4 regions of the Paraburkholderia graminis genome follow, and region 3 is predicted to be linked to each of the others. Evidence: predicted binding sites of a transcription regulator. Region 3 holds the regulator's gene; each other region holds the start of a gene.
What was found. Region 3 encodes HrcA, which represses chaperone genes, less so after heat shock. Its sites were predicted from a motif close to TTAGCACTCNNNNNNNNNGAGTGCTAA; they were not measured.
Positions count from the first base shown of each region.

Region 1 (2,201 bases), 190 kb from region 3:
GCAAGTCGAACTGATCGTGGATGTCGCCAGAACGCCGTCGTAAGCTCACTCGATTGCGCAGCGCGTTGCCTGCCACGCAATGAGGCGCCACTGGCCCTCTTCCTGCGTATGGATCGCCGTGTAGGCAATGGGGAAAAGCAGCGCGCCGTTATTCGCTTCCATCTCGATCAGCGCGCGGCCCGTCACGACGCAGGTTTCCCGCCCGACCGGCAGCACGTCCTGCGTCTGCACTTCGATCTGCCGGTAGCGGCGGCGTCCGCCCGTAATGCCGTCGATGAACTGCTGCTTCGTTTCGCGCTTGCCGTTCGTGTGGACGTAGCTCAGGTTGTCGGCGAGCAGCGCGTCGAGCGACTGCCCGTCGCCGTCGACCATTGCGCGAAAGCGTTCCCGCTCCAGCCCGCGAATCGCCTCGATTGTCTTTGCCGCCATTGCTCAGCCCCTTGTACCGGTGAGCCGTAGCGGCCACGGTCAGAAGTTATATTGCAGATATAGCTGGTGGAAATTTATACCAGGATTCGGCTCTTTGATACCGCCGTTCGACACATGCTGGAAGCGGTAGCCGGCCTGGTACTGCTGACGGCCGCCGAATTGCACGCCGACGCCCGCCATATCGGCGAACTGGAACGCCGTGGAAAGCGTGAAGGTCGAAGAGATTCTCGGGCTCGACAGAAGCCGCACGCCCGCGCCGGCCTCGACGAAAGGCCGGATCGTTCCCGATCCTTTGATGAAGCGAATGATAGGCGTCACACCGATTTCGCCGATGTTCTCGTGCACATTGCCTTCGTTCGTATGCCACCAGGCCACGTGCGCCTCGCCGATCAGCGCGAAATGCCAGTCGCCGATCTGCCACCACGTGAGATTCGGGTCCCACACAAAGCCGAGATCCAGCTTCTTGACATGATGATCGCCGAGGCCGCCGGCGACCTGGATTCCGAACTGATCCGCCGCGGCGACGCCTGAAAGGCCAAACAGCAGGGCCGCGCAGACGCTTTTTAGAGCCAGTCCACGCACGACATTCTTTTTGTTGTTCATCTGACACCCGAGCTCAACAGGTTGAACGATCTGTAACAGTCTTGCTTATTCTAAAGAGAATCCGAAGTCGGCGGATCATCTTAAGAAACTTAAATTTTCGCAATTACTGACGTTAAAAAGTGAAAAAATCGGTCGAAAGTGATAAATGAAGGCGCTTTGTCAGGTAATTAATACGTCTCTGCATTGCGCTTTGAAGGGGCGTATCATGGCTATTGAAGCTTTGATGTCGATAGGAATTTACGGAACTTGGAAGCCCCTACGGCCTCTAAGTATTAGCACTCGGAAAACGAGAGTGCTAACATCCAACGCTGGAGTCGTTACCTGAACAAGCTTTTGCCTGATTCCAAAGGAGTTTTCCACGTGAGCCATGCATTGACCCTTCCGAGTACTCTGAGCCCGTCGTCGGCTAAGGCCGCTCCGGCAGGTGCGCTGGCGCTCTCGCATTCCTCCCTGCTGCCCGGTCAACTGGGCAACATCGACGCCTACATCCAGGCCGTAAATCGGATTCCGATGCTGACGCCGGCAGAAGAACGCCAGTTCGCCACAGAATTCCGCGAGCACGACAACCTCGAGGCCGCGCGCCGGCTCGTGCTGTCGCACCTGCGGCTGGTCGTTTCGATCGCGCGCAACTATCTCGGCTACGGGCTGCCGCACGCCGACCTGATCCAGGAAGGCAACATCGGCCTGATGAAGGCCGTGAAGCGCTTCGATCCCGAACAGAACGTGCGTCTGGTGTCGTACGCGATGCACTGGATCAAGGCCGAGATCCACGAATACATTCTGCGCAACTGGCGCATGGTGAAGGTCGCCACGACCAAGGCGCAGCGCAAGCTGTTCTTCAATCTGCGCAGCCACAAGCAGGGCCTGGGCTCGTTCACGCCGGACGAGATCGAAGGTCTCGCCAAGGAACTGAACGTCAAGCGCGAAGAAGTAGCGGAAATGGAAACGCGCCTGTCGGGCGGCGACATCGCGCTGGAAGGCCAGGTTGAAGACGGCGAAGAGTCGTACGCGCCCATTGCGTATCTCGCCGACTCGCACAGCGAGCCGACCGCCGTGCTGGCCTCTCGTCAGCGCGACAAGCTGCAGAGCGACGGTATCGCGACGGCACTGGAGGCACTCGATGCCCGCAGCCGCCGCATCATCGAAGCCCGCTGGCTGAAGGTGCAGGA
Region 1 covers NZ_CP024934.1:404,236-406,436, reverse strand. The annotation lists gene ybiB (DNA-binding protein YbiB) at 1-43, shown strand, start outside; gene CUJ91_RS01820 (nuclear transport factor 2 family protein) at 46-429, opposite strand; gene CUJ91_RS01815 (acyloxyacyl hydrolase) at 469-1,032, opposite strand; gene rpoH (RNA polymerase sigma factor RpoH) at 1,393-2,201, shown strand, end outside.
Region 1: rpoH (RNA polymerase sigma factor RpoH) is a predicted target of HrcA. The motif match lies at 1,305-1,331, and genes of this name have one in related genera.

Region 2 (2,201 bases), 150 kb from region 3:
CGCGGGCACGACATCGCCTCGCGATGTCTTTGCGGCGGCCTACAAGGCCACCACGGCATGAACAGCGCAGTTCGTATCGGCTCGTCGACAGGCGGCCACACTGATGCTCGGCAGCGCCCTCATCGGAGAAGGTAGAACGAATGTCCAAGTTTTCCTGGCGCCAGATATTACCTTTGGTTCTCGCGGCTTTTTTCGTCGTGGGATCACTCAGCAACATCGTCGCCCCGCGATCCATCTTCGAGGAATACCTGAAGTGGGGATACCCGCACTGGTTCCATTTCGTGACCGGTTCGCTGGAACTTATGACCGCCGTTCTGCTGGCGCGAGCACGGACACGGCTGTGGGGCGCGGCGCTCGGCTGCACCGTGATGTTGGCCGCGCTGGCAACCGTGACAGTGCACGGCGAATACGGACATGGGGTGGCGCCGCTTGTCGTGGCGATACTATCGATTGTTGTCGGCTGGATTGCCTGGCGCAAGCGGCTCGCTGCGGGTTCCGTGGTTGCCGCCTAAACCTTATGCGGCCCTCAAGAGCTTCAAGCAGCGTAGCTTGAAGCTCCGGGTAGTAAGGGTTTTTACCGACCTTGCGTGGATTGCCTCGCACATCGAATCTGGCGCGCCAAACGTAAAGGTTGCCGCGTCGGATTACGGCGATTCGTGACCGTAAGCCCTTGTATGTACAAGGGTAATTTGTCCTGCTGCGCACGCTCGCGGCTCAAGCTGAAGTAAACAGCTTCAAAGTTGGACGAAACTCGCCAACGATCCCTCCCTTCTTGAATTTGTCACCACCTGTCCATATAATTAGCACTCGTCGCACGAGAGTGCTAACAACTTCGCCGGTTGGCTCGGCCAGCCGGGTTTTCCAAGCGTTCTTCAGTCTCAATCAAGAGAGGAGTATGTATGAACCTTCGTCCTTTGCATGATCGCGTGATCGTCAAGCGTCTGGATCAAGAAACCAAGACCGCGTCGGGCATCGTGATCCCCGAAGCCGCAGCAGAAAAGCCGGATCAGGGCGAAATCCTGGCCGTCGGCCCGGGCAAGCGTGACGATAAGGGCGCACAAATCGCCCTCGACGTGAAGGTTGGCGACCGCGTTCTGTTCGGCAAGTACGCAGGCCAGACCGTCAAGGTCGACGGCAACGAACTGCTGGTCATGCGCGAAGAAGACATCATGGCCGTGGTCAACAAGTAAGCGCAAAGCGCTACTTACACGGTTATATCCAGAGAATTCAAGGAGTTAGAAGATGGCAGCTAAAGACGTCGTATTCGGTGATTCCGCCCGTGCCAAGATGGTCGAAGGCGTGAACATCCTCGCGAATGCTGTGAAGGTCACGCTGGGTCCGAAGGGCCGCAACGTTGTCCTGGAACGCAGCTTCGGCGGCCCGACGGTCACCAAGGACGGTGTGTCGGTCGCAAAAGAGATCGAACTGAAAGACAAGCTCCAGAACATGGGCGCGCAAATGGTCAAGGAAGTGGCTTCCAAGACCAGCGACAACGCAGGTGACGGCACCACGACCGCAACGGTCCTAGCTCAGTCGATCGTCCGCGAAGGCATGAAGTACGTCGCATCGGGCATGAACCCGATGGACCTGAAGCGCGGTATCGACAAGGCTGTTACGGCCGCAATCGAAGAACTGCGCAAGATCAGCAAGCCGTGCACGACCAACAAGGAAATCGCACAAGTTGGCGCGATTTCGGCAAACAGCGACTCGTCGATCGGCGACCGCATTGCTGAAGCAATGGACAAGGTCGGCAAGGAAGGCGTGATTACCGTCGAAGACGGCAAGTCGCTGCAAGACGAGCTTGACGTCGTCGAAGGTATGCAATTCGACCGCGGCTACCTGTCGCCGTACTTCATCAACAACCCGGACAAGCAAGTTGCCGTGCTCGAGAACCCGTTCGTGCTGCTGCACGACAAGAAGGTCTCGAACATCCGTGATCTGCTGCCGGTTCTGGAACAGGTCGCCAAGGCTGGCCGTCCGCTGCTGATCATCGCAGAAGACGTCGAAGGCGAAGCACTGGCAACGCTGGTGGTGAACAACATCCGCGGCATTCTGAAGACGGTTGCTGTGAAGGCTCCGGGCTTCGGCGATCGCCGTAAGGCCATGCTGGAAGACATCGCGATCCTGACCGGCGGCCAGGTCATCGCTGAAGAAACCGGCCTGACGCTCGAAAAGGCAACGCTGGCAGAACTGGGCCAGGC
Region 2 covers NZ_CP024934.1:743,636-745,836, forward strand. The annotation lists gene CUJ91_RS03295 (NmrA family NAD(P)-binding protein) at 1-61, shown strand, start outside; gene CUJ91_RS03300 (DoxX family protein) at 141-512, shown strand; gene groES (co-chaperone GroES) at 900-1,190, shown strand; gene groL (chaperonin GroEL) at 1,243-2,201, shown strand, end outside.
Region 2: groES (co-chaperone GroES) is a predicted target of HrcA. The motif match lies at 801-827, and genes of this name have one in related genera.

Region 3 (2,201 bases):
TTCCACCTGCTTTTCCGTATAGACGCGCAGCGGCGAGCCTTCGGGCATCCAGACGGCCGCATATTTCTTCGCGGACGCGCGGCCTCTGAACGGCAGAATCAGCAACCGCAGAATGATCTGCCATAGCAGCGCCGGAATCTCGACCACCCGAGGGTCGGACAGGAACTGCGCGAGATAGCGGCGAACCGCCCGCGGAGTTGGCGCGTCGGGCGTGCCGAGGTTGATCAGCAGCACGGCAACACGGTGCGACGTGGCGTTCTGCGAAGGCCGCTCGAGGTCGAAGCGCATAGGCTATAGCCGGGTAACCGCAGTGAGCGGAGGGTTGAACAGGTGAGATTCATTATAGCGGTGCGCCCTATGGCGGCGGCCTTCGTGGCCGCGCGCCCCAGGCGCCCCTGGCCGTTCGGCTAATTGGCAAGCGGCGCGCGCTCGCGCATGATGTGCCGCATCGACCGCCGCGGCGTTGACCGCTACTGCTGACTTACTGCTGACTTAGCGTGAGCGAAAGCAGTCTTGCGGTGATGTCCACGATCGGGATGACCCGGTTGTAGGCCATCCGCGTCGGGCCGATCACGCCGAGCGTGCCGACGATCTTGCCGTTCACCTCGTAGGGCGCGGTGACGACGCTCATTTCCTCGATAGGCACGAGGTTGGACTCGCCGCCTATGAAGATCTGCACGCCGGCCGCATGACTCGACACATCCAGCAACTGAAGGAGACTGGTCTTTTGGTCGAACACATCGAACAGCTTGCGCAGGCGCGCCATGTCCGAGGAAAGATCGGCGACTTCGAGCAGATTGCGCTCGCCCGAAATCAGCACGGTCTCGCCGGTGTCGGATTCGTCCGTGCTCGCCGTGACGGCCGCGTGCATGAGCGTGGTCATGTCGCCGCGCAACTGGTCGATTTCTTCGCGCAGGCGGCGGCGCACTTCGTCGAAAGACAGGCCGGCGAAGTGCGCGTTGATGTAGTTCGAAGCCTCCACGAGCTCGGACGGCGAAAAGTCGCGCTGGGTCGCCATCATGCGGTTTTGCACGTCGCCTTCGGGCGTCACGATGATGAGCAGAATGCGCTTGTCCGACAGCCGCATGAACTCGATCTGCTTGAACACGTGACTGCGCCGCGGCGTCAGCACGACACCGGCGAACTGCGACAGATTCGAGAGCACGCTCGCCGCGGCCGCGACGATTTTCTGCGGCTCGCCTGCCTGCAGCGTAGTCTTGACCGTGCGGGTGACGGCCTCTTCGTCCGCGGCGGATTCGACCGTGAGCATGGTGTCGACGAACAGCCGGTAGCCGCGCGGCGTGGGAATGCGTCCCGCCGAAGTATGCGGACTGATGACGAGCCCGAGATCCTCGAGATCCGACATGACGTTGCGGATGGTTGCCGGGCTCAACTCCAGGCCCGAATAGCGCGACAACGTGCGCGAGCCGACCGGCTGACCTTCGGCAATGTAGCGCTCGATCAGCGTTTTCAGGAGGGTTTGTGCGCGAGGATCTAGCATGACGAAAAATTTTAGCTCAATGAGGCGACTACCGCGAGCGCCGACGGCGCCCATCACCGGCGAATTTCCCGCCGCCCGCCGGGACCGCGCCTTGCGCTCGTTCCAGCACAACGTGCCGCATTGTGTCGGGCGTGCCGCCGGCCCCGTTGCCGACGGTCCGGCCAGCCGCGCGCCGGTGCGGTTTGCGCGGCGCGCATGTCATCAAGGCTTCACCATTCTAACGATAATCCCGCACTGCGCTCACGGCCCGCTGCGAACGGCCGGCCGCGGCGTCCCGGCCCCGTTCTTTTCAGGCCCTACCTATGGTGTAATGCCGGCATGCAAGTAACCAGCCAGTTCAAGACTGTCGCGCTCGTCGGGCGCAACAATACGCCGGGCATCCGCGACCCGCTGACCGCGCTCGCCACGTGCATCGCGAAGCGCGGCTTCGAGGTCGTTTTCGAAGCCGACACCGCGGCCGAAATCGGCGTAACCGACTATCCGGCGCTGCGCCCCGCCGAAATCGGCGCGCGCGCCGACGTGGCTGTCGTGCTCGGCGGCGACGGCACGATGCTCGGCATCGGCCGGCAACTGGCGCCGTACCGCACGCCGCTCATCGGCATCAATCACGGACGGCTGGGCTTCATTACCGACATCCCGATCTCCGACATGAGCGTGACCGTGCCGCAAATGCTGGCGGGCAACTTCGAGCGCGAGGAAC
Region 3 covers NZ_CP024934.1:590,617-592,817, reverse strand. The annotation lists gene hemH (ferrochelatase) at 1-288, opposite strand, end outside; gene hrcA (heat-inducible transcriptional repressor HrcA) at 482-1,501, opposite strand; gene CUJ91_RS02620 (NAD kinase) at 1,820-2,201, shown strand, end outside.

Region 4 (2,201 bases), 1.8 Mb from region 3:
CTTCGAGCAGCGCCTTGCGGCGATCGCCGAAGCCCGGAGCCTTCACAGCAACCGTCTTCAGAATGCCGCGAATGTTGTTGACCACGAGCGTAGCCAGCGCTTCGCCTTCGACATCTTCCGCGATGATCAGAAGCGGGCGGCCGGCTTTCGCGACCTGTTCGAGAACCGGCAGCAGATCGCGAATGTTCGATACCTTCTTGTCGTGCAGCAGCACGAACGGGTTATCGAGCACGGCCACCTGTTTGTCCTGATCGTTGATGAAATACGGCGACAGGTAGCCACGATCGAATTGCAGACCTTCCACCACGTCGAGTTCATCGTCGAGCGACTTGCCGTCTTCCACGGTGATCACGCCTTCCTTGCCGACACGGTCGATCGCTTCGGCAATCCGCTGGCCGATCGACTCTTCGCCGTTGGCCGAGATCGTCGCGACCTGAGCGATTTCCTTGCTGGTCGTGGTCGGCCTGCTGATCTTCTTGAGCTCGTCGATCGCGGCGATCACGGCCTTGTCGATGCCGCGCTTCAGGTCCAGCGGATTGAGGCCCGCCGCCACATACTTCTGTCCTTCACGGACGATGGCTTGCGCGAGCACGGTCGCGGTGGTGGTGCCGTCGCCGGCGGCGTCGCTGGTGCGCGAGGCGACTTCCTTCACGAGCTGCGCGCCGATGTTCTGCACGCGGTCCGGCAATTCAATTTCCTTGGCGACCGAGACGCCGTCCTTGGTCACGATGGGCGAACCGAAGCTGCGTTCGAGCACAACATTGCGGCCCTTCGGACCGAGCGTGACCTTGACCGCGTTGGCCAGAATGTTGACACCTTCCACGAGTTTCGAGCGGGCGACGTCGCTGAAAATGATTTCTTTTGCTGCCATGATTTGACGCTCCGTTCGTTATTGAGTGACCACTGCCACGACATCTTCTTCGCGCAGCACGAGCAGTTCGTTGCCGTCGACTTTGACCGACTGTCCCGCATATTTGCCGAACAGCACGCGCTCGCCGACCTTGAGGTCAGGTTCGACGCGCTTGCCGTCGCTATCGCGCTTGCCCGGACCAATGGCGATAACTTCGCCCTGATCGGGTTTTTCGGCAGCGCTTTCAGGAATCACGATGCCCGAAGCGGTTTTGGTTTCCTGGTCGAGACGCTTGACGATCAGGCGGTCATGCAAAGGACGTAGGCTCATGGTTCGATATCCGCGTGTGAGTTTTGGCACTCGTCGTTGGTGAGTGCTGACCGGAATCGAGTATAGAAAGAAGAGCGCGCGTTGCTCCAATAAGCGATTCATCGAAGGTTATGCGCGTTTGGCATTTGGGTGGAGGCTAGTCGCCCGTTGCTTGCCGTTCGGTCTCCGGGCCGATATCGGGCCAGGGAAGAGAAAGCGGCCACACTATCGATATGAGCAACGCTTCGTTGGCCGGCTGATATCCGCTAGCTACGATGGTCGGTCATTCGCTACGAGCGCAGTCACGCTGCGCGCTCTTCGATGGCCGTTCCCATTCTGACCGTCGCCGCCGTTTCGAAACGCTTCGGCCCCACGCTGGCGCTCGATTCCGTCGACTTCTCGATCAGCGCCGGTGAAGTCGTCGCGCTGATGGGCGCCAACGGCGCGGGCAAATCCACACTGGTCAAAATCTTGAGTGGGGTTTATCGCCCCGACGGCGGCAATCTGAGCTTGCGTGGCGAGCCGTTCCAGCCCGCGTCGCCGCATCACGCGAAACAGCTCGGCATTGCCACCGTCCACCAGTCCATTGCTGATGCGGTGGTGCCGACGCTTTCCATAGCGGACAACCTGTTGCTCGACCGCCTGTGCGATCCGGCCTCGCCGTGGCGCGCGCCGCCGGCAGCGCGCATTCGTGACGCAGCGCCGTTGGCCGCGCGGGTAGGGCTGGACGCCGATCTGGCTGCGCCCTTGGCGTCGCTGTCGCTCGCCGCGCAGCAGCTCGTGACGCTGGCGCGTGCTTTGGCTACGCGACCGGCGCTGCTGATTCTCGATGAACCCACGGCCAGTCTGTCCGAGCCGGAGGCCGAGCGTCTCTTTGCGTTGCTCGAGCGCTTGCGCGATGAAGGTGTTGCGATTCTGCTGGTATCGCATCGGCTCGGCGACCTGCGTCGTATTGCGCAGCGCGTGACGATTGTGCGCGACGGCCGCATCGTCTCCGACTTGCGCGCGCCGATCGATTTCAACGCCGCAGTGGAAACGATGA
Region 4 covers NZ_CP024934.1:2,430,142-2,432,342, reverse strand. The annotation lists gene groL (chaperonin GroEL) at 1-871, opposite strand, end outside; gene CUJ91_RS10750 (co-chaperone GroES) at 890-1,180, opposite strand; gene CUJ91_RS10745 (sugar ABC transporter ATP-binding protein) at 1,481-2,201, shown strand, end outside.
Region 4: CUJ91_RS10750 (co-chaperone GroES) is a predicted target of HrcA. The motif match lies at 1,204-1,230, and genes of this name have one in related genera.